Regions from separate parts of the Bacillus sp. ISL-75 genome, predicted to be linked through region 1. Evidence: riboswitches for the same ligand, from Rfam matches in the RefSeq annotation. Region 1 holds a riboswitch; each other region holds the start of a gene.
What was found. Region 1 has a riboswitch for S-adenosylmethionine ahead of J7E63_RS07140 (sugar ABC transporter substrate-binding protein). Riboswitches for the same ligand answer to the same signal wherever they lie in the genome.
Positions count from the first base shown of each region.

Region 2: linked by a shared signal. The riboswitch ahead of metK (methionine adenosyltransferase) and the one ahead of J7E63_RS07140 (sugar ABC transporter substrate-binding protein) in region 1 are both predicted to bind S-adenosylmethionine.
Region 3: linked by a shared signal. The riboswitch ahead of mtnK (S-methyl-5-thioribose kinase) and the one ahead of J7E63_RS07140 (sugar ABC transporter substrate-binding protein) in region 1 are both predicted to bind S-adenosylmethionine.

Region 1 covers NZ_JAGGQX010000016.1:63,192-70,878, reverse strand. Annotated here, with positions in the region: gene recQ (DNA helicase RecQ) at 1-516, shown strand, start outside; gene J7E63_RS07150 (formate/nitrite transporter family protein) at 673-1,473, opposite strand; gene yfkAB (radical SAM/CxCxxxxC motif protein YfkAB) at 1,690-2,805, shown strand; SAM riboswitch class I at 3,009-3,116, shown strand; gene J7E63_RS07140 (sugar ABC transporter substrate-binding protein) at 3,246-4,361, shown strand; gene J7E63_RS07135 (sugar ABC transporter ATP-binding protein) at 4,431-5,933, shown strand; gene J7E63_RS07130 (ABC transporter permease) at 5,935-6,939, shown strand; gene J7E63_RS07125 (hypothetical protein) at 7,060-7,290, shown strand; gene J7E63_RS07120 (SIS domain-containing protein) at 7,496-7,687, shown strand, end outside.
Region 2 covers NZ_JAGGQX010000013.1:64,195-71,881, forward strand. Annotated here, with positions in the region: gene J7E63_RS05875 (tetraprenyl-beta-curcumene synthase family protein) at 1-488, opposite strand, end outside; gene J7E63_RS05880 (alpha/beta hydrolase) at 506-1,309, opposite strand; gene J7E63_RS05885 (gamma carbonic anhydrase) at 1,457-1,969, shown strand; gene asnB (asparagine synthase (glutamine-hydrolyzing)) at 2,194-4,098, opposite strand; gene metK (methionine adenosyltransferase) at 4,414-5,613, opposite strand; SAM riboswitch class I at 5,814-5,953, opposite strand; gene pckA (phosphoenolpyruvate carboxykinase (ATP)) at 6,201-7,687, shown strand, end outside.
Region 3 covers NZ_JAGGQX010000052.1:165,927-173,613, reverse strand. Annotated here, with positions in the region: gene J7E63_RS21055 (pyridoxal phosphate-dependent aminotransferase) at 1-62, opposite strand, end outside; gene J7E63_RS21050 (carbon-nitrogen family hydrolase) at 180-965, shown strand; SAM riboswitch class I at 1,034-1,186, shown strand; gene mtnK (S-methyl-5-thioribose kinase) at 1,290-2,474, shown strand; gene J7E63_RS21040 (transketolase C-terminal domain-containing protein) at 2,578-4,872, opposite strand; gene J7E63_RS21035 (2-oxoacid:acceptor oxidoreductase family protein) at 4,872-5,885, opposite strand; gene J7E63_RS21030 (LutC/YkgG family protein) at 6,164-6,883, opposite strand; gene J7E63_RS21025 (LutB/LldF family L-lactate oxidation iron-sulfur protein) at 6,886-7,687, opposite strand, start outside.

The DNA.
Region 1 (7,687 bases):
ATTTTTTCTGATGCTGCCTTAAAGGATATGTGTGCAAAGCTGCCAAAGTCTACGGAAGAATTTTTACAAGTTAGTGGAGTGGGAGAACTGAAACTTAAAAAATATGGCCTAGAATTTATTCAAGCCATCCGTACCTTCTGTGAAACTAATGTAGACTATCAAAGTGAGTTGGTACCTTTGGAGAAAGCTCCAAAGAAGCCAGCTAAAAAAGCTGGGGTAACCGATTCTCATTTGGAGACATTAAAATTACATCAGGGGAATTTTTCGATTGCGGAAATTGCCAAGCAGCGGAATTTGGCAGTTAGCACGGTGGAAACCCACTTACTTCAATGTGCGCAACAAGGGTTAGAAGTTGATTTTTCAAAACATATTCCGGATGAATACATGCCGCTTCTAGAAAAAGCCTTGGCAGAGGCTGGCCGTGAGCGACTGAAGCCGATCAAGGAATTGCTGCCCGAGGAAGTAAGCTATTTTATGATCAAAGCCTATGTTTATTTTATTAACAAAAAGAAATAGTTTGGCAAAAAGAGGGCACACATCAGAGAAATATTGAAATTATCAATATTTTTAGAATATTCTTAACGGTTGTCGATATCACTGTTATCTTGTTGATATTTCCCCGGGAATTTGTCGATATCCCACCTAATAAAAAGAACAGGGAAGCAATATAACCTAGCTGCCCTGTTCTTTATCATATTCATCTAAAAATGGCTTATTAGCATAATAGTACATCATCGCCATGAAAACAGCGCCGCCAATCAGGTTGCCTATCGTTACAGGCACTAGATTGTGAATCACTCCAGCCCATGAAATCGTCCCTGGATGGTTTAAAACTAAGGCAATGGCAAACGTACACATGTTAGCGATACTATGTTCATATCCGGAAATAAAGAAACAAAAGACAAACAGCATCATCGCAAACATCTTCGGTCCATCGCCTTTTAGACCCATCGGAAGAAAAAAGGCCATACAGACGAGCCAATTACATAGGATTGCTCGGAAAAATAGCTCGGTTATTGGGACCTGCATTTTGATCTCGACTACATGAAGTAGAAAGCCGTTAACCTCGGAACTTTCATAAAGTCCCGTTGTAAAAATAATAAAGGCAAAAACCGCCGCACCTAGTATGTTGCCCGCGTAACTGCAAATCCATAGTTTTACGACGTCCATCCAGGTCATTTTCTTGCGAAGTGCGGCATAGGTGTAATAAAACGTATTTCCAGTAAACAAATCACCACCGCCATAGGCAATTAAAATGATGGCAGCCCCGAAGGTAAGTGCCGCCATCGGATAGGCAAAAGGGTTATCCTTAACATAAAAGAAATTCCCCGTTTTAAATGCTACAATGACCCCGAAGCCAATAAACATACTGGCAAGCGCCGCCCGTAAAATATAACGAAGGATGCTTTGCCGAAAGATTTTCAGCTTTTTAAGGGCGAGTTTCTCGGCTTCTCCTAAAGGCTGCATTTCCATGTTAGTCATAACCACCATTCGCAATTAAATATTATCCTTTTATTTTTTATCCAAAGTGCTGTGGTTATGTATTAGTAGGTAAATTTTTCATAAAACAAGCATAGAATAATAGTATTTTTTAAAACATAAACTTTTGTAATGGTTAAAAATAGCAATAACATCCGTAATTCAGTTATAATAGAGAAGTTTTTTGAAGACTGATTTTAAGGAGTCATTATGTCAAAATTGAAAAAAATTACCCCTTCATATGATCCATGGGAAGCCTATTTAGATATTGAGCAATATGGAAAGCCTCAATTAACCAATATTGAATTCACCACGACGACCCTTTGTAATATGCGTTGTGAGCATTGCGCGGTAGGCTATACACTCCAAACAAAGGATCCGCAGGCGCTTCCTCTGGATTTGCTCATACAAAGATTAGAAGAAATCCCGACACTTCGATCACTTAGCATTACCGGTGGAGAACCGATGTTATCCTTATCCTCGGTAAAAAATTATGTTGTACCTATTTTAAAATATGCCCATGAACGCGGTGTACGGACGCAGATTAATTCCAATTTAACCCTTGAATTAGATCGTTATGAATTAATCGTGCCTTACTTAGATGTTTTACATATTTCGCATAACTGGGGGACCGTCGATGATTTTGTCGAGGGTGGCTTTGCCAGAATGGAACGGAAGCCTGAATATGAACAACGGGAAAAATATTTTAATAGAATGATAGAAAATAGCCGTGAACTGGTAAGAGCAGGGGTGATGGTATCTGCTGAAACGATGTTAAACAAGCGGACACTACCGTATTTAGAAAAAATTCACCGTCAAATTGTTGATGAAATGCTATGCCAGCGCCATGAAATACATCCAATGTACCCAAGTGATTTTGCTAGCAATCTCGAAAGCTTATCACTTAATGAAATAAGAGAAGCGATCCATCACTTACTAGATGTCAGAGATGAAAATGTGTGGATGCTATTTGGCACGCTCCCATTTTATGCGTGCAGCGATAATCAAGAGGAATTAGCTCTTTTACAACGTTTATATAAAAGTAAAAATGTCACAGTCAGGAATGACCCTGATGGACGTTCACGATTGAATGTAAATATTTTTAACGGAGATATTATTGTTACTGATTTCGGTGATACACCGCCACTAGGAAACATCCAAACTACAAAGCTAGTAAATGCATATGAAACATGGCAGTCATCTGCTTTAGCAAACGAATTAAGCTGTCATTGCCCAGCTGTCAAATGTCTCGGGCCAAATATATTAGTTAAGAACAGTTATTATCAGGAAATGGACTTTACCAAGCGAAAAAGCAGAATAAAGTAATAAAGCAAAAGCACTTTAAATGCATTAAATTTAAAGTGCTTTTCTATGTAGTACTAGCCGAAAGATAACCTAATACCTCGCCTTGCATCGTACTATTTGGCGGATTGGGAATAATAACTGTATTAGAAATATTCAAAACACTATTGACAACTTGTTAATGGGAGACTAAAATCTAATTTATTACTTTAAATGAATAATACGTTCTCTTATCAAGAGTGGCAGAGGGACTGGCCCGATGACGCCCAGCAACCGTTCCGTTTGGAATTGGTGCTAAATCCTGCAAAACAATTTATTGTTTTGAAAGATAAGAGAGGAGTAGTCCCTTAATTTGTGATGAAACCTCTCTTTTCTGGAGAGGTTTTTTATTTTTATATAAAAACAAACCTTTCCAATCGGAGTAATGGAGTATTGATAAGAATCTAAAAGGGGGAGCTTTAATCATGAAAAGAAATATCTTTAAAAGTACACTCGTATCAGCATTAGCAGCAACACTCTTACTCACAGGCTGTGCTTCTGAGGGAGAAACAAAACAAGCAAGCACTCATAAAAAGGTTTCACTTGAAGGTGTGTCTGAAAAGTTTACAAGTGGTGATCCGTTAAAAATCAAGGTGATCCGTAAAATTGGCGGTGATGATCATACTGCCCAATTCTTAGCAGGTGCAAAAGAAGAGGGAGAAGCCTTAGGTTTTCAAGTGGACGTGTTTACCGCAAATGGTGACACGGCTAAGTTCCATGATGCTATTAATCAGGCATTAGACCAGGATTATGATGGATTTATCATTTCTCATGGTGACGATGATGCGACTGTTAATGATGTAAAAAAGATAGTTGAAAAAGGAAAAAGTGTAGTCACATTTGACTCAAATCCAAATATTGCGAAGGTTGATGGAGTAACGCTTACTTCACAGGATGATGAAGCCTTAGCAACTTTGGCCCTTGATCAACTCGTAAAGAATACAAACGGAAAAGCAAATATTGCCTACCTATGGGTCGACGGTTTCCCTGCAATGGTTAGACGTAATAAGGTTTATCAAGATGTCCTTTCAAAAAATCCTGAAATTAAAGAAGTAGAACGCTTTGGTGTGGCTGCGGCAGATACAAGTGTACAAACACAAAACGCAGTTGCAGCCATGTTAAATAAATATCCAAAAGGCAAACTGGATGCCATATTTGCTACTTGGGATACATTTGCAATCGGTGCAGCACGAGCTTTGAAAGAAGCGGGACGTGAAGAAGTGAAGATTTATGGAATCGATGTTTCCAATGCGGATCTGCAAGAAATTCAAAGAAAAGGCAGCGCTTGGAAATACACAGCAGCTGTCGATCCGAAACTTATCGGTGCTGTTGATATGAGAATACTCGCGAAAAAGCTTGCAGGTGAAGAAACACCACAGACCTTTGATTTAGATGCTTCACTTGTTTCACAAGAAAATCTTCTCAAAGCAAAAGAGCCTGTAAACATGGTTAATCTGGCAAACATTATCCCAGGCTGGGGTCAATCGACGGCATTTGAGGAAGAGTGGATAAAGACGTTAAAGAAGCATTATAAAGAATAGTCGGTATACAACTAGACACTCTCTTTTTCAATAGATGAAGAGAGTGTTTGCTTACGGGGGATGATTTTGATGAGATCAACATTGGAGATGAAAAACATCTCAATAGAGTTTCCTGGTGTGAAGGCATTGAATCAGGTCGACTTTTCGATGGAAACGGGAGAAATCCAAGCTTTGATTGGGGCAAATGGGGCAGGGAAATCAACGTTAATGAAGGTTCTCGCGGGTGCTTATGACCACTATACCGGTGAAATAAGGTTAGATGGGAAAAACCTGAAGATTCGTTCTCCGAAAAATGCACTGGACGCAGGAATACAAATCGTTTATCAAGAAGTAGATACGGCTCTCATTCCGTATTTAACTGTCGCCGAAAATATTATGCTCCTCGATACAGTCCATAACATGGGGAAAAAGCAATGGATGAAATGGAAGAACCTTCATCAAAGAGCGGATGAAATACTATCAAGTATGAACATTATGCTTCCGACGAAGAAGCTTGTAAGTGAGTTAACGTTAGCGGAAAAACAAATGATCTTAATCGCTAGGGCTGTTTCAAATCAATGTAAGTTTCTTATTTTAGACGAGCCGACAGCACCATTGAGTCATACTGAAACGACGGAACTATTCCGGATTGTCCGTGATTTAAAAAAGCAAAATGTAGGTGTTATCTTTATTTCCCATCGTTTGCCAGAAATTTTTGAAGTCTGCGATGAAGTTACTGTGATGAGAAACGGTGAATTTGTTGCAAAAGAGCGAGTTACTGATACGACTATCAACAAAGTGGTTGAGCATATGCTGGGTCAAAAATTAGAGGAACAGTTCCCAGAGAAGAATGCGTCCATTGGAAAAACGATCCTTGAAGTAAAAGGACTTTCAGATAGAGAGAAAATTAAAGATTTACATATTCATGTTAAATCAGGAGAAATCATTGGAATTGCCGGGCTTGTCGGTGCTGGAAAAACAGAATTGTGTAAGGCGTTATTTGGCTCTGAGAAATTAACGGGGGGAGACATCTTTCTTCATGGCAATAAATTCAAATTAAAGAGTCCCTATCATGCGGTTAAAAAGGGAATTGCTCTAGTTCCAGAAGAACGGAGAAAGGAAGGAATCCTAGTTCTTGAATCAGTAGAAACCAATTTAACAGCTGCTAATTTAGGTGAATTTTCAAAGAGATTAAGCTTTTTAGATCGAAAAAAAGAAAAAGAAACGGCAAAGCAGTTGATCCGTCGCCTTGGAATTAAGACACCTTCCGAAGAAACCAAGGTACAGAATCTTTCCGGAGGGAATCAGCAAAAGGTCGCAATCGGAAAGTGGCTCGTAGCTGAAGCAGATGTATATATTTTTGACGAACCAACCAAAGGCGTCGATGTTGGCGCAAAGAAGGATATCTTTGAGTTAATCGCTGAACTAGCGAACCGGGGTAAAGCAATTATTTATGCTTCTTCAGAGCTTTCGGAGATTATTGGGATTACTGATCGGGTCTATGTTTTATACGACGGTAGGTCCGTAAAGGAAATTGAAACGAGAGAAACGAATGAAGAAGAACTATTATTTTATTCAACAGGGGGCAGGTAAAATGGAGGCAAATATTGCAGCAAAGAATCAGGTAGCCCCGGCAAAAAAAGTATTTGAGTTATTTCGCTTTTTATATAAATATGGGACGATTATTACGATTCTTGCACTTATTATTATTTTCTCAGTGGCTAATCCTACTTTTATTCAGGGCAGTAATATCATCAATATCTTACGTTCGATCTCCATTGTAACGATTATCGCTATCGGTATTACGATTTCATTGTCTGTTGATGGCTTTGATTTATCGGTAGGATCGGTCGCTTCCTTATCAAACGCCATTGTCATTTCGATGTTTGTTTGGTTTTCACAAAACACATTGGTGGCGGTCATTTCTGCGATTTGTGCTTCCTTAGTAGTAGGAGCAATAAACTCATTCATGATTGTGAAATTAAGAATTCCAGATATGCTGATGACACTTGCTACGATGTTTATCATTCAAGGGACAGCATTGACGTATACAAAAGGGGCGACTGTTTCACAAAACATGGTTATGTCTGATGGCTCGATGGCATCGGGTCTGATCAGTCCATTTTTTGCAAAAATCGGAGAAGTGCCGTGGATTATTATCATTATGGCTGTGACTGTGATCCTCGTGCATATCTTTTTGAACTATACAAAGCATGGTCGATATATGTATGTGATCGGTGGTAACAAAGAAGCGGCGAGACTATCAGGTATCCCAGTTAATAAATATAAGGTGGCAGCATATTTGCTTTCGGCTCTGTTTGCCTCCATTGGCGGGATTGTGCTCGCTTCAAGGGTTTTGACATCAGAAATTAACTCTGGTGCTCCCTATTTAATGGATTCAGTTGCCGCCGCCTATATTGGATTTTCAGTGCTTGGAGCTGGAAAGGCCAACGCGTTTGGAACATTTGTTGGAGCCGTCCTGATCGGGATTCTCCAAAACGGACTCGTGATGATGTCCGTCCCATATTATGCGATGGATATTGTTAAAGGAACCGTCTTGGCCTTTGCATTAGCAATTACGTATTATAAACAAAAATAATTAAACTATGATAAACCTATCCATTTTTCGGATAGGTTTATTTTTTTTGAAAAACCAAAGTAAAATCTACAAATATAAGTAAGTTTTGAGGAACAATATTTAGAGATAGGAGGGATCTTAATGGAACATTATGAAGCATTTCTGAGAAGTAAGAATTGGGTAGATACCGATTTAGATTCAAGGTATATAAATGTTAATCATCCCTATGCTATCTTAATTTCTGAGGATGAAGGGCAAATTACCTTAAGAGGTAACACTGGGTTTGACAATGGGCAAAATGGCGAGGAGATTTTTACGTTTAACTCATTGAAAGAGCTCCAAGAGTGGTTTGAAAACAATATAGGGGAGTAACGAGAAAAAGCAGCCAGGGAAGACCCCTGGCTATTTTGATTTTTGTCGAGAAATGTCGTTTCATTTTTCTGAAAATTCAATTGACTAGAGTTTAAAAGTATAGTAATTTATATATAACAACATATAACGTTATATAAAGTTGTATATTGTTTAAAGAGTTTACTAGTGTTCATTCACTAAAATATTTTATCAGGGAGGCAACAAAATGACGACTGAATTAGTAATTGACGTGAAAAATCAAGTGCAACAAGCATTAGCAGAGGTAGAAAAAAGAAATATTTCCAATGTTTTCTTTGTAGCATGCGGCGGCTCATCTGCCATTATGTATCCAAGCAAGTATGTAATTGACCGTGAAGCGAAGGTTCTTGATGCCCATCTGTTTAGTGCAAATGAATTT
Region 2 (7,687 bases), on a different contig from region 1:
CAATAGTATTGGCAAAGCTCGAGCAAGTAATCTTTGATTCCATCATAATTATTTACTTCCCTTAGGACAGAACGACAGGTTTCCGATAAATCATACAAATAATTATCATCATCCTGATCCGCGCGGAGCCGGTAATAGTTTTTTTTGCCAGCCTGTAGAACAAATGCATCTGACATCGATTCATGGAGTGCTGCAAAATCCGCAGGATCAAGAGAGGTACTTCTGTCACAAAGATTATCTAGATAATCACTGATGGTTTGATAGGCAACGATAAATTTTATGGCTTTTTTATAGTCCTCTTTAGCAGTTAGTGCGAGGATGGCTCCACCTTCACAATGGAATGTTTTATGCTCAATGCTTGCGAGAGCTTGGGTTCTTAGCTCCGCATTCGGAATGTTTTTAGCACGGCTTTTCCAATAAGCCAATTCTTTGTGTACTGCTGGAAGTATTTTGCGATATACCCTAGACATAAGGGTGATTGGCATCATTGAAACCGACAACCTTTCTAAACAATATAACCTATTGCTTTTAATTGACTTAAAACAAAATCCTTTGCATACTCAAATACCTCTTCCCGCTCTGGTTCATTAAAGATTTCATGGTAACATTTCGGCCATTCCTTAAATCTTTTTTCAGATAATGGAACATGATTGAACCATTCTTTTACGGTGCCTTTATTTACAATTTTGTCATCTCCACCTTGCATGACAAGCATGGGAATATCCTGTATTTTTTCAAGGTCTTGAAATGCCTCTTTGATCGCCCCTACCAATTCCCGATACCATCTGATCGATACCTTGGTAATATAGAGAGTATCATTTGAATCGGCTTCCCTTACTTCTTCGTTTCTTGTCGCCATTTGAACCGTCAATCCGGAATTCATCCGAAGTGAAGGGAAAACCACATTCAGACCATGCGATAGAATATCTAAAAATTTGGAAGGAGTATGAACTAACCCTAAACATGGGGAAGAAAGAATGACTCCAGCGACATTCAATCTTTCTTCCTGTAAGAGACGGATTGAGATCAAGCCGCCCATACTGTGACCAAGTAAAAAGACTGGTAAATCATAACGATAAGCAGCCTGTATCCAATCTTTCACCTCGAAAATATATTCATCGAAGGAATTAATATGGCCGCGGTTTGCTCTTGTTGTCATCCCTTGCCCCGGAAGATCTGCCATAATGATATGGAATCCAGCCGAACGCCACATTTCAATCAGCCAGCCATAACGGCGATGATGTTCCATAGCGCCATGGACGATCACGATAACAGCCTTCGCTTCTCCTTCTGCTTCCCACTTCCACATAGTTTTCCCCCCTGGAATTAGTTATTACCTATTGCTGGAAAATTTCCAAACTATCTTTAGTCCCTTTATAATAAAAAAGACAAATTTTTTGTGAATCACTTCATACTTCCGATAAAATAGAATCATCATACAAAAGGAGCGAGAATAATGATTTATCCATTTAAAGGGAAGTACCCCCGCATAGCTGATACTGCTTATATTGCCGACTATGTAACGATTACCGGTGATGTTGAGATTGGCGATGAATCAAGTGTTTGGTTTAACACCGTTATCAGAGGGGACGTTGCCCCAACCATTATTGGTAAGAAAGTAAATATACAAGATAATTCTATCTTACACCAAAGCCCCAATAACCCGCTAATTTTAGAAGATGAAGTAACGATTGGTCATCAGGTTATTCTACACAGTTGTATCATTCGAAAAAAAGCGTTAATAGGAATGGGTTCCATCATTCTTGATAATGCTGAAATCGGCGAGGGTGCTTTTATTGGAGCCGGCAGTCTGGTTCCGCAAGGGAAAAAAATTCCCCCTAATACCTTAGCATTTGGCAGACCGGCAAAAGTTATTAGAGAATTAACTCCAGAAGACATAAAAGATATGGTAAGAATCTCTACAGAATATGCAGAAAAGGGACAATATTATAAGTCAATCCAATCATAATTCTTAAAAAATAGGCTGTGTTGATTTTATTGCCAAGTTGATTGGAGCGGAAGGGTGCGAAGACTCCTGCGGGAGGACGGGGCAGGGGAGACCCCGCAGGCGCTTAGCGCCGAGAAGGCTCCCCGAACCGCCCACGGAAAGCGAAGCACCTGGAGCGGAAATCAACTTGGCAAGTGTAACAGAGAAAAAGCAAAAGCACCCAAGAAATTTGGGTGCTTTTACGATTAATTTTTCGATGTTTGCAGGGCCTTTTCTAGTGCGTAATCACGTTGAAAGGAATAGACATCTTCAACATATACTTGATGCCATACCATAAACATCAGCACAGTCCAAATCTTCCTGCTGTTATCGGCTTTACCTTGGCAATGGTCTTCAAGCAATTGAAGCACATATGATTTATTGATCAAATGATCCGTGTTGCTTTCGCGGATGATCTTCTTCGCCCATTCGTTCATTTCATCCTTTAACCAATGACGGATTGGTACAGGGAACCCAAGTTTCTTCCGGTCAAGTACATGGGCAGGTACAACACCTTCGGCTGCTTTACGTAAGATATACTTCGTCGTTCCATGCACTGTTTTCAGGCTGGTCGGAATTTTTGATGCCACTTCGAAGACCGCTTTATCAAGGAATGGCACACGAAGTTCTAAGGAATGAGCCATCGTCATTTTATCGGCCTTCAGCAAAATATCGCCGCGCATCCATGTATGGATATCAATATACTGCATCCGGTCCACAGGATCATAACCACGCGATTCGGCGTAAAGCGGCTTCGTTATATCAGTGTAATCTAATCCCTCACGATAGACATTTAGTAGTTCGCGCTTTTCTTCTTCGGTAAACATTTTCGCATTACCAATGTAACGTTCTTCCATTGGAGTTACACCGCGTTCGATAAAGCTTTTTCCTCTCATTCCCTCAGGCATCATACCTGCGATCCCTTTTAAAAGCACTTTTCCTGCTCTCGGAATTTTATTAAACACCTCTAAGGATTGCGGCTCGTGATAAATATTGTAGCCGCCAAATAATTCATCCGCACCTTCACCTGAAAGAACAACGGTTACGTGCTTTCTCGCTTCACGGGCAACAAAATAAAGCGGGACACAAGCAGGGTCTGCCAGCGGATCATCCATATGCCACATAATTTTTGGAATTTCATTCATATATTCCTGCGGTGAAATCACATAGCTGATATTTTCGACACCAAGCTTCTCAGCTGTCTCTTTTGCGACATCAATTTCACTGAATCCATTATGCTCAAAACCTACCGAAAAGGTTTTAATTGCAGGGTGATATTCTTTTGCAATCGATGCAATAATCGAAGAATCAATCCCGCCAGAAAGGAATGAGCCTACTGGAACATCACTGCGCATGTGCATTTTTACAGAATCGAACAGGACATCTTTAATTTCCTTGATAAAATCAGGTTCTGATTTGTGAACGGGTTTAAAGTGTGCTTTCCAATATCTTTTGATTTCCATTGGTGAGCCAATCTTTTTGGTAAAAAAATGACCTGGCTCTAATTTCTTAATACCATCAGACATGGTGGTTGGTTCAGGAACAAATTGGTAGGTCAAATAATGCTGCAAGGAATCATAGTTAAGAACATCATTTTCGAGCCCCAATAGAATACTCTTTTTCTCAGAGGCAAAAAATGTTCTTTCACCATCTTCAAAATAAAAAAACGGTTTAATCCCGAACGGATCACGCGCGCCATAAAGAGTTTGTTCTTGTTTATCCCAGATGACAAAGGAGAACATTCCGCGTAGTTTTTCGACGGCTTTTTCCTTCAAATGGCTGTAGAGTGCAATAATAACCTCGGTATCGGAGCTAGTTGAAAAGGTTAATCCTTCGCTCAATAGCTCCTCGCGCAGTTCTACATAGTTATAAACTTCACCATTAAAGATAATCCAGTAGCGTTCATTTTCATACGTAAGCGGTTGATGACCACTTTCAATATCAATGATACTTAAACGGCGGAACCCAAATTGGATATGATTATCATAATAAAAACCATCATCATCCGGCCCACGATGAGTTATAATATCGTTCATATTTTTAAATTGTTGTTTTTGCTCATCACTATAGTTTTGTGTTTTGTCGTGTACACAACCGATAAAACCACACATTATGTACTTCACCTCATTCTAAATATCCTTTAAAAGGACGTATTGCCCCAAAGCGCAAACGCCTTGCGCTGGAGCTAGACAGAAAAACATACTCTCTAATACTACCACTTTTTTTATAAAAATTGCACTGTGAACCATAGGCAAATTTAATATCATCATTTTTTACTTCTTTTGACCTGCTTAAACACTTCATTTTTTCAATTATTTGTTACTGTACAGGTAAATAGACATACGAATAAAAACAGGAGTTACATGTAGTATGTAACTCCCTTTGTATTGTCTAGCTCCAGCGCCAAGGCGCTTCTGCTTTTCTATTTATAGATTTGCTTGTTGACGTAATGTTTCTACTTTATCTGTGCGCTCCCAAGGAAGATCCACATCTGTACGGCCAAAGTGACCATAAGCTGCTGTTTGTTGGTAAATAGGGCGACGAAGATCCAACATGTTAATGATACCTGCAGGGCGAAGGTCGAAGTTTTGACTTACTAGGTCAACTAACACGTCTTCGCTGACTTTACCTGTACCAAAAGTATCAACTGCAATCGAAACGGGTCTAGCAACTCCAATTGCATAGGCAAGTTGAACTTCTACCTTATCAGCAAGGCCAGCAGCAACGATATTTTTGGCAACATAACGTGCGGCGTAGGCAGCTGAACGGTCCACTTTTGTAGGATCCTTACCAGAGAAGGCACCACCGCCATGGCGAGCATATCCACCATACGTATCTACGATGATTTTACGGCCTGTTAAGCCAGCATCCCCTTGTGGTCCGCCAATAACGAAACGGCCGGTTGGATTAATAAAGTATTTTGTCTTTTCATCGATTAATTCGTTTGGAACTACCGGATTAATAACATATTCCTTCAAGTTACGTTGAATTTGCTCTAACTCAACTTCAGGATTGTGTTGAGTTGAAATAACAATCGTATCAATGCGTACTGGTTTATCGTTCTCATCATATTCAACCGTTACTTGTGTTTTTCCGTCTGGGCGTAAGTAATCAAGAACCTTATCTTTACGTACTTCTGTTAAACGGCGAGCAAGTTTGTGCGCTAGTGAAATGGGAAGAGGCATAAGCTCTTTTGTTTCATTACAAGCAAAACCAAACATTAAACCTTGGTCCCCTGCACCAATTGCTTCGATTTGTTCATCAGACATTTGACCTTCACGCGCTTCCAATGCTTGGTCAACACCCATCGCGATATCTGGAGACTGTTCATCAATAGATGTTAAAACAGCACAGGTTTCTGAGTCAAAACCGAATTTCGCGCGATTGTAGCCGATGTTTTTAATCGTTTCACGAACAATTTTTGGAATATCCACGTAGGTAGATGTGGTGATTTCTCCTGCTACTAGCACTAGTCCTGTTGTTACTGAAGTTTCAGCCGCAACACGGGCATTAGCATCCCTTGCTAAAATAGCATCTAAAATGGAATCAGAAATTTGGTCACAGATCTTATCAGGATGACCCTCAGTAACTGATTCAGAAGTGAACAAACGACGTTTTGTTGACATCTGAATTCCTCCTATAATATGAGATAATCGAGGTTTTAGGAAGGTTACAGGAATACTTCCTTAAACATCGAGAATTTGATACGGTACTCATTCCCTTAGTATGTAATAAACAAAGGATTTTTATTAGAGACTCTTTTCATAAAGGACTTATACAAAACAAAAAACCTTACCAGAGAGGAAAGGTTGTTCCGGGCCTTTCGCTCTTATCGTTCAAGGTCAAAGCCTTGCGTCAGATTAGCACCTTCGCATCCTGAAAAGGACCTTTTAAGTGGTCAATCTTTTCATACTGCAGGTTGCTGGGTTTCATTGGGCCTGTCCCTCCACCAGCTCAGGATAAGAGAGTATCCGTTCAAATTAGAATAATATCACACTGCCCAACAATGTCAATGAATTTTTTAAGAAATGTTTTTCAACAAAATGGGAAATATACGAAATATGTTAGTATCTTTTATAAATTTTTTTTATATCTTCAATTAAAGTTTTATAATATATAAATCCAGTTAAATAGGATACATTAATTCAGTTAATGTGTTATACTTTTTATATTATTAACAACCTAAAAACGAAATAAAGGAAGGTCTCATTAAATGAATTCTGTTGATACTCCTAATGAATTAAATCAATTGTTAAATGAAAGTCATGTTCATGTGCAATTATCTGTTCCTCAATTAGTTGAGAAAGTCTTAACCCGTCATGAAGGAGCATTAACTTCTACGGGAGCAATTAGTGTCGCTACTGGAAAGTATACTGGCCGGTCTCCACAGGATAAATTCATTGTTTTAGAAGATTCAACTAAAGACAAAATTGAATGGGGCACGACCAATCAACCAATTTCAGAACCGGTTTTTACAAAGCTTTATCAAAAGGTCATTAATTATTTACAACAGAAAAATGAGATCTTTGTTTTTAAAGGATTTGCGGGTGCTGATAAAAAATCACGTTTATCCATCCAAGTGGTAAATGAATTAGCTTGGCAAAATTTATTTGTACATCAGTTATTTATTCGCCCGTCGGATGATGAACTACTTGCCCATGATGCTGGATTTACCGTTATTTCTGCACCTAATTTCAAGGCAGATCCGGCTATCGATGGTACCAACTCGGAAGCTTTTATTATGATTTCTTTTGAAAAAAGAATTGTTTTAATAGGTGGTACAGAATACGCAGGGGAAATGAAAAAGTCGATTTTTTCTGTAATGAATTATTTACTGCCTGAAAACAATATTTTTTCGATGCACTGTTCTGCCAATGTTGGGATTGAAGGCGATGTTGCTTTATTCTTTGGCTTGTCTGGAACTGGCAAAACAACCTTATCAGCGGATTCCACTCGTCGATTAATTGGTGATGATGAGCACGGTTGGTCCTCTAATGGTGTCTTTAATATCGAGGGGGGCTGCTACGCAAAATGTATCAATCTTTCTCGTGAAAAGGAGCCGCAAATCTTTGATGCCATCCGCTTTGGAACTGTCCTAGAAAATGTAACATTGAATCAGGAATCAAGAATCGCTGATTATGATGATGGAACGTTGACCGAAAATACACGTGCCGCTTATCCGATTGACGCAATTGATAATATTGTTCAACCAAGTATCGCTGGCCATCCAAATACGATTGTCTTTTTAACCGCTGATGCATTCGGAGTCTTGCCTCCAATTTCAAAATTAACAAAGGAACAAGCAATGTATCACTTTTTAAGTGGCTACACCTCAAAACTAGCCGGAACAGAGCGTGGAATAACGTCACCACAAGCTACCTTCTCCACTTGCTTTGGTGCTCCATTCCTGCCGCTGCCTGCGACTCGTTACGCAGAAATGCTCGGTGAAAAAATACTTGAGCACAATGCCAATGTTTTTCTTGTCAACACTGGCTGGACCGGCGGCGAATATGGAGTCGGTAATCGAATGAAACTTTCCTACACGCGCGCTATGGTTGAAGCCGCTCTTGAGGGAGAATTAAACCATGTGGAGACTGTCAAGGACGCGATCTTTGGATTAAATATCCCGCTCCATATTGCAGGTGTACCAGACGAAGTCCTACAGCCGATTAAAACTTGGTCGGATTCGCAGGCATATGA
Region 3 (7,687 bases), on a different contig from region 1:
AGTGCAGCAAAAAATTGCTTCGGAAGATTAGTTAATAATTCTGATGGTGGAAATTGCTTCATTGTTCTCACCTGCTTAATTATTTATAAGAATCATTATGAATTTCTAGTCACAAATGATATAACTTTTATAATAGCTTGTAAAGAAAAAATCCCAAATTTCAAACGAGGTGAAGATTCGTGAAATTAAAAATTTCATGTCTGCAAATGGATATCGTCTTCGGTGATCCCAATAAAAACTACCAAACTGCCGAAAGACTCATTGAAAATGCACTGACTGAACAACCCGATATCATTGTCCTTCCGGAACTATGGACAACGGGATATGACTTGACCCGCCTGAATGAAATTGCAGACCCAAAAGCAGTACAAACAATTGAATTTCTGAGAAATGCAGCACAACAAAATCAGGTTCATTTCGTTGGCGGCTCAGTTGCGAACCGTGAAGAAACAGGAGTAAAAAATACTCTCCTCATCATCAATAAAGATGGCACGCTTGTGCACAAGTATAGTAAACTACATCTTTTTAAACTCATGAATGAGCATGTTTTCTTAGAGCCTGGCGCCGAGAAGGGACTTTTCCAACTTGATCATCATCAGTTTGCTGGGTCGATCTGTTATGATATCCGGTTTCCAGAGTGGATACGCGCTCACACATCAGAAGGTGCAGAAGCACTGTTTGTTGTGGCCGAATGGCCTGCACCCAGATTGTCCCACTGGAGGGCCCTTTTAATTGCCAGAGCAATTGAAAATCAATGTTATGTAATTGCCTGTAACCGTTCTGGAAATGACCCAAATAACCATTTTGCTGGTCACTCGATGATTATTGACCCGTGGGGTGAGGTCATTGCTGAGGCTGGAATGAAGGAAGAAATCCTATCGGCTGAAATTGAGATGGACTTAGTCAAGGAGGTCCGTAAGCAAATTCCTATTTTCACGGATAGAAAACCAGAATTCTATAAATAATAATTTTCAAAAAATATTGACACTTTCTCTTTGTTACTGATATGATTTTTACCAGTTAAATAGATTTTCTCTTATCATGAGCTGGCTGAGGGATTTGGCCCTTTGAAGCCCAGCAACCGACCGGAAACCCATTGAAATGGGGCGCTTTTTGCGCTGGGGATTCCCCCTTTAAGGCACGGTGCTAATTCCAACAGAAGGATTATCTTTCTGAGAGATAAGAGGTGCGACAGACAATATTGTCTATCAGCCTCTTTCAGATGAGAAAGAGGCTTTTTTAGTGCCTGCGTGCATAATTAAGCCTCCCAAAAACGAGGAGGTACCATAATGAGTCTACTAAAACAAAAAACATACCAGCCTTTAACAAACGAAAGTGCAGTTGAACTGGCACTTGAATTGAAAATTTTTGACCAGCATGCAAAACTTTCCTGCAAGGAGATTGGCGATGGGAATCTCAATCTAGTCTTTCATATTGTTGATGAATTGGAAGGAAAAAGTGTTATTATCAAACAAGCTCTCCCTTATGCAAAGGTAGTTGGCGAAAGCTGGCCATTAACTTTGAAAAGAGCAAAAATTGAAGCGGATGCCTTAAAAATTTTCGGACAGATTGCTCCAGATTATGTGCCCCAAGTTTTTTTCACAGATGATGTCCTAGCTGTAACCGTAATGGAGGACCTTTCCCATCTTTCGATCGCAAGAACTGGCTTTATCAAAGGAGAAACTTATCCATTAATTTCAAAACATCTAGGTGAATATCTTGCAAAAACATTATTTTACACTTCTGATTACGGATTAAGCCCTTCCGTAAAAAAGGAATATGTACAACAGTTTATCAATCCCGAGCTTTGCAAAATAACTGAAGATTTAATCTTCACAGATCCTTTTATTGATGCAGAAACCAACGATTTCGAGGAAGGACTGCGTCCTGTTGTCGAAGAGCTTTGGCAGGATGATGAACTAAAGTTTCATGTAAATATTTTGAAGAAACGCTTTTTAACAGAGGCTGAAGTTCTCCTCCATGGTGATCTTCATACCGGAAGTGTTTTTGCCGATAATTATGAAACAAAAGTAATCGATCCCGAATTTTCTTTCTACGGACCAGCTGGATTTGATATCGGCCAAGTAATTGCAAATCTTCTCTTCCAGGTAATAGCAAATGTTGAAGAAAGGGATCTTTTCCTCAATCATATTGAAACGGTATGGAGTGAATTTGAGGATCAATTTACACTATTATGGAATACGGAGAATAAAGACGATTACGCTAAATCCTATACCTTTCTAAACTATAATTTAACTAAGTTTTTTGAGGATTCAATCGGCTTTGCCGGCTGCGAATTAATCAGAAGAACAATTGGTCTTGCTCATGTTGCTGATTTAGATCAGATCGAGGATGATCAAACTAGATTCACTGCAAAACAGAAAACACTAGGTCTAGGGAAAGTCCTAATCAAACAACGAAAAGAAATCAAAAATCTGACTGCTTTCATAGCAACTGTTAAAGAAACACTTTAATATAGAAAAAGCAATCCAACTAGGATTGCTTTTTCTAGTCAGAACCCTGTCAATAACCAACAAAAAAACACTTCCCAATGAAGTGTTTTTTGAATTGCTTTTTTTACAGCATAGGATTTTCATTCTTTGCTTTGAGTCTTTGCCATCTTTTCTCAACTTCTGCTTCAAATTCTTCTAGCATTGGCTTGTTTTCAACTTTAAGTAGGTGTTTTGTTTTCCCCATATATTTTAACCAATCAGAAAGTGGAATTCGTTTGTTCTTCTCTTCAGGATTGTAAGTTATGGTTGTAACACCTTGTTCTACTTCATATAGCGGGAAGAAGCAAGAATCTACAGCAGCTTCGATAATTTTTGCACCAAAACGGTCATCAGATTTCCAGTTTAGTGGGCATGTGATGAGAAGTTTTCCATATACTGTTCCAACATTTTGTGCGTACCATTGTGCTTTTGCACCTTTTTTAACTAAGTCCTGTGGAAAGGCTTCCGAACCGGTAAACACATAAGGAATATTGGTAGCAGCCATAATTTGCGGAGTATCCTTATGGTGGAAGGCTTTTCCTCGCTGTGCTTTTCCAACTCCTGATGTACTTGTCATATGACCCAGTGGTGTTGAATAAGACATTTGTGAGCCTGTATTCATGTAGCCCTCATTATCATATTCAAGCATAATCAGTTTATGTCCGCGAAGAGCAGTACCAATCGCAGAACCCATACCAATATCCATACCACCATCACCAGTAATCATAACAAATGTGGCGTCATCCGATACTTCAATTTCGCCGCGTCGTTTTAATTCCATGAATGCTTCAACAGTACCTGAAAGCGTTGCGGCACCGTTTTGGAACAAATTGTGCATCATCGTTTGCTTATGGGAGGTGCTAGGATATGATGTTGTTGTTACATAAGCGCATCCCGTTTGGAATAGAGTAACAATATCTCCCTCAATCCCTTTAAAGAATAACTCGAGTCCAGCAAAAATTCCGCACCCTGGACATGCCCCGTGACCGGAGGCAATCCGTTTCGGTTTACCAGTTAAAGCACGTAACGGCGGGATTTTCACCTTTAATTTATTGGTTTCTTCATCCATCTTCACATCAATTAAACCTGATTTAAAAACATCCCCGTGCTGTGGCAAAATAACAGGCTTAAGGATTTTTTCAGGATTACCTGGAATATGACCATAGTAATCAAATGGCTTTTCAGCATATCCTTTTTCCTTTGCATCAAGTGCCATTTCAAAGAAAGCCTGTGCATCAGTTGCATAGAAATCCTTACCACCGAGACCAAATACGCGGCTTAACACGATCGTCTTGTTGTCTTTGTCATCTTGAAGTGCAGATTTTACTTCATGTGTAAGGTTAGGACCATTTGCTCCGTAAGAATCCGCACGTTCCCCAACTAATAATGATTTTACATTCTTAAGGGCTTCACGAATTTCCTTTGCAGGGAATGGACGGATAATATTCGGGCTAATTACACCTGCTTTAATTCCTTTTGCACGAAGTTGATCCACTACATCTTTAGCAGATTCTGCCGCAGAGTTTAATAGGAATAATGCTACATCAGCATCTTCCATTTTATATAAATCTAGAACTGGATATTCTCTTCCAGAAAGCTTAGCATATTCCGAAGCCACTTCCTTAAATACCTCACCAGCATTGTACATTGCTTCTGATTGTTGGTAGTGATTGTTAATGAAATCATCACCACTCATATGAGCACCAATCGTTACTGGCTTCCTCAAGTCTCTAACAAAGTTGTAATCGGTTGGACATTCACCTACAAATTGCTGTACAACACTGCGGTCCTTAAAGAATTCCACTCGACGCTTTTGGTGGGATGTAAAGAAGCCATCATAAGCAACAATAACTGGTAAGCGAACCTTTGAATGTTCGGCAATTTTAAGCGCCATAATATTTATATCATATACAGCTTGCGGTGTTTTTGCTGTTAAGATTACCCAGCCTGTATTTAATGCATAATAGAGATCCGAGTGATCGCCACGAATATCAAGCGGACCACTGACGGCACGAGTAACTAGATTCATAACCATTGGAAAACGTGTCCCTGATTGGACAGGCATTTGTTCAAGCATATATAAGAATCCATTTGCACTGGTTGCATTGATAACACGTGCACCAGTTGCCGCAGCACCGTAGCAAATACCTGCTGAACCGTGCTCGCCATCGGCAGGAATCAGTTTAATATCATGCTCCCCGCGCGTTTTCATTTGATCTAAAAATTGTGCAACCTCTGTTGAAGGTGTAATTGGGAAATATCCCATAATATGATAATTGATTTGTGCTGCCGCCATAGCAGCCATTTCATTTCCAGATTCAAAAGTGGAAATTTGTTCTGCTACACCTTTTGTTGTTAATTTATCTTCTAAAATAGCCATTATTGGATTCCTCCTGCAATATAAGGAAAGTTTTGCTTTACGCGGTTATTATCTGCATACCCAAGCATTTCACGAAGATCACCGAGTGCGTCGGTTGGGCATGCTTCCACGCATTTCAGGCAGCCTTTACAGTATTGGTAATCAATACCTTGAAGGAACATTTGTTTTCTTCCACACTTATCTTCTCCTTCTTCCCAAACGAAGCAAAAGTCAGGACAAACGTTGTCACATGCAGCACAGTGAATACATTTGTCTTGTTGGAACTCCGGAAGGAATCCTTGGCGTGAACCACTTAAATCTTTAAAAATACTATTTGCTTGAGAAACCATGACACCACCGATTTCCTGAGTCAAGTATCCAAGCTGTGGATGTGGGCGTGTGAAGGCTTTTCCTTCAGCCCCTTCTGGCACTTTATATGTTTTAAATTGAACCTCATTATAACCGCGGTCAAAAGTGCGGATATTTGGTTCAACTAGATGCGGGTATTTCTTCGTAAACGTTTTCCGAATCACGTCTCTCATGGATTCAGGATCTAGAAAATCACAAATACGATATAATGCTCCTAGCATTGCCGTATTTACTTTCGTTTTTTCCTCTACGGCTATCTGGAGGGCATCAACAATCGCTAGTGTACCATAATCTAATTGTAAATCCGTTTTAACTTCATCAAAATCCCTTGCTGTATTTACTAAGACTATACTATCAGCATTCAAACCGCTAACAACATCAACCGTTCTATATAAGGCTTCATGGAAAACACCAACAATATGTGGTTGTTCAATGGGACTATGATCTCTAATTTCTACATCTGGTTCACAAAAGCGAATGAAACTCTTTACTGGAGACCCTTTTTTCTCAGAGCCGTAGGATGAAAAATTGGATCCTTTCAAGCCAAGACTTAAAACACCAGCCTCCGCTAACATTTTTCCAGCCAGGTTAGCTCCCAGCCCCCCAATTGATTCAAGACGGATTTCAAAAAATCCTAATTCATTTTTTTTCAGTAAAATAGACATAATGTCCCTCCCTAACTTCGTTCAATAAAATAACACGAAATAGACATAAAAATTCAACTTCCCAAAAACTATTGTAAGACAACTATTTTTATTACGCTGTGATAAAAGTCAAACATAACGATAATTATTTTGAAACACATAAAATTTTTATTGAATAAGGGTTACTATATATGACTTTAAAGAGCTTTCATAATTATATAACAGGTCAATTTATGTTGTATAACAGGTTACAAAAAAATGATCTGCATCCATTTCAGGATACAGACCATTCCATTTGTTTAAAGATCGTTAATAACAATATAGGAAGCTTTTACTGGCCCATGGACACCAACTACTAGATTCAATTCAATATCCGCAGAGTTACTTGGTCCGGTAATAAAATTGATGCATGAAGCAACATGCCCCGTTTTCTTGTGAATCTCCCTCATCTTTTGAGCAGCTTGCGTAATCCGTGGAACTAAAGTGCTTTTCGGTACAAGTGCAATATAGGTTGCTGGTAAAAAGCTAACTGTTCTTCCTTTATTCTCATCGCTAAACAAAACCACCGTACCGGATTCTGCAAGTGTTATTTCACTTATGGTAATCCCGACATTAGCCTTTTCCGCTTTCGCGATATTTTCTTTCCCTTTGGTATGATTCCATTCAAATACTTCCATTTTCCGGCTAGGCCATTCTTTCTTAAATAGCGGATCCAGCCCCCACTGAGAAAAACGCTCATCTTTCCAGGTTACACTTGGGCCGCCACCATAACCTGAAACCACTTTGTTAAGCGTAGTTGCTAAATCTTTGCTGTCAGTTACATAGAGGTTTGTATGGATTTTCTTACATTGTTCTGTTAATACCTCTAACAAATCGTCCTGAGTAGCATCCTTTAACACCTCATATTGGGGCTGGAATTTCCAAGTCGGCCTTTCAACCGCAGAGGAAATTCGTGGGCGTTCAAGGCGGCCGGCAATTTGATTTAAAAATTTATCCCGATTTTGAATCGTCCCTACCATGATTATTGGCCTCCTTTTTCACGGTTTTTAAACCAATCTCTGAATCGCTCTTTATTTGGTGCCGGAAACTCACGAATATCTGTCCAAGCCTTTAATGGACCTGGCCCTTTTGATATTTTCTCTCCAACCGTAAACGGGTTCATTGCAGCTGGTGTCATTTTCGAACCAAGCTTGTATAAGAGTGGTGATGCTGCCCCTAAACCAAAAGCCTTCATTGCCAGTTTCTCGGAAATAGGTGCTTTTCCTTCTTTTTCGACAATGATTTCACGGTGTTTGTGGAGAAGGTTATGTAACGGTATTTTTACCGGACATACCTCTGTGCAAGCACCACATAGAGTTGATGCGTAAGGCAATTCTTTGAATTCGTCATATCCACCTAATAAAGGAGAAAGGACCGCACCTATTGGGCCAGAATAGATCGAGCCGTAGGAGTGGCCGCCCACATGACGATACACAGGGCATACATTAATACATGCAGCACAACGGATACATTGCAATACCGACTTGAATTCCCCGCCAAGTATGTTGGATCTGCCATTATCGACAATGACAAGGTGAAATTCCTCCGGACCATCCGCATCCAATGCTTCTTTTGGTCCTGTTAACACGGTAATATAACTGGTTAATTTTTGCCCTACGGCGCTTCTCGTTAATAAACTAACAAGAACTTCCATCTCTTCAAAGGTTGGGACAAGTCTTTCCATACCCATGACGGTAATTTGTGTTTTTGGTAACGCGGTAACTAAATCAGCATTTCCTTCATTCGTCACTAAACTAAAAGAACCGGTCTCTGCCACTGCAAAG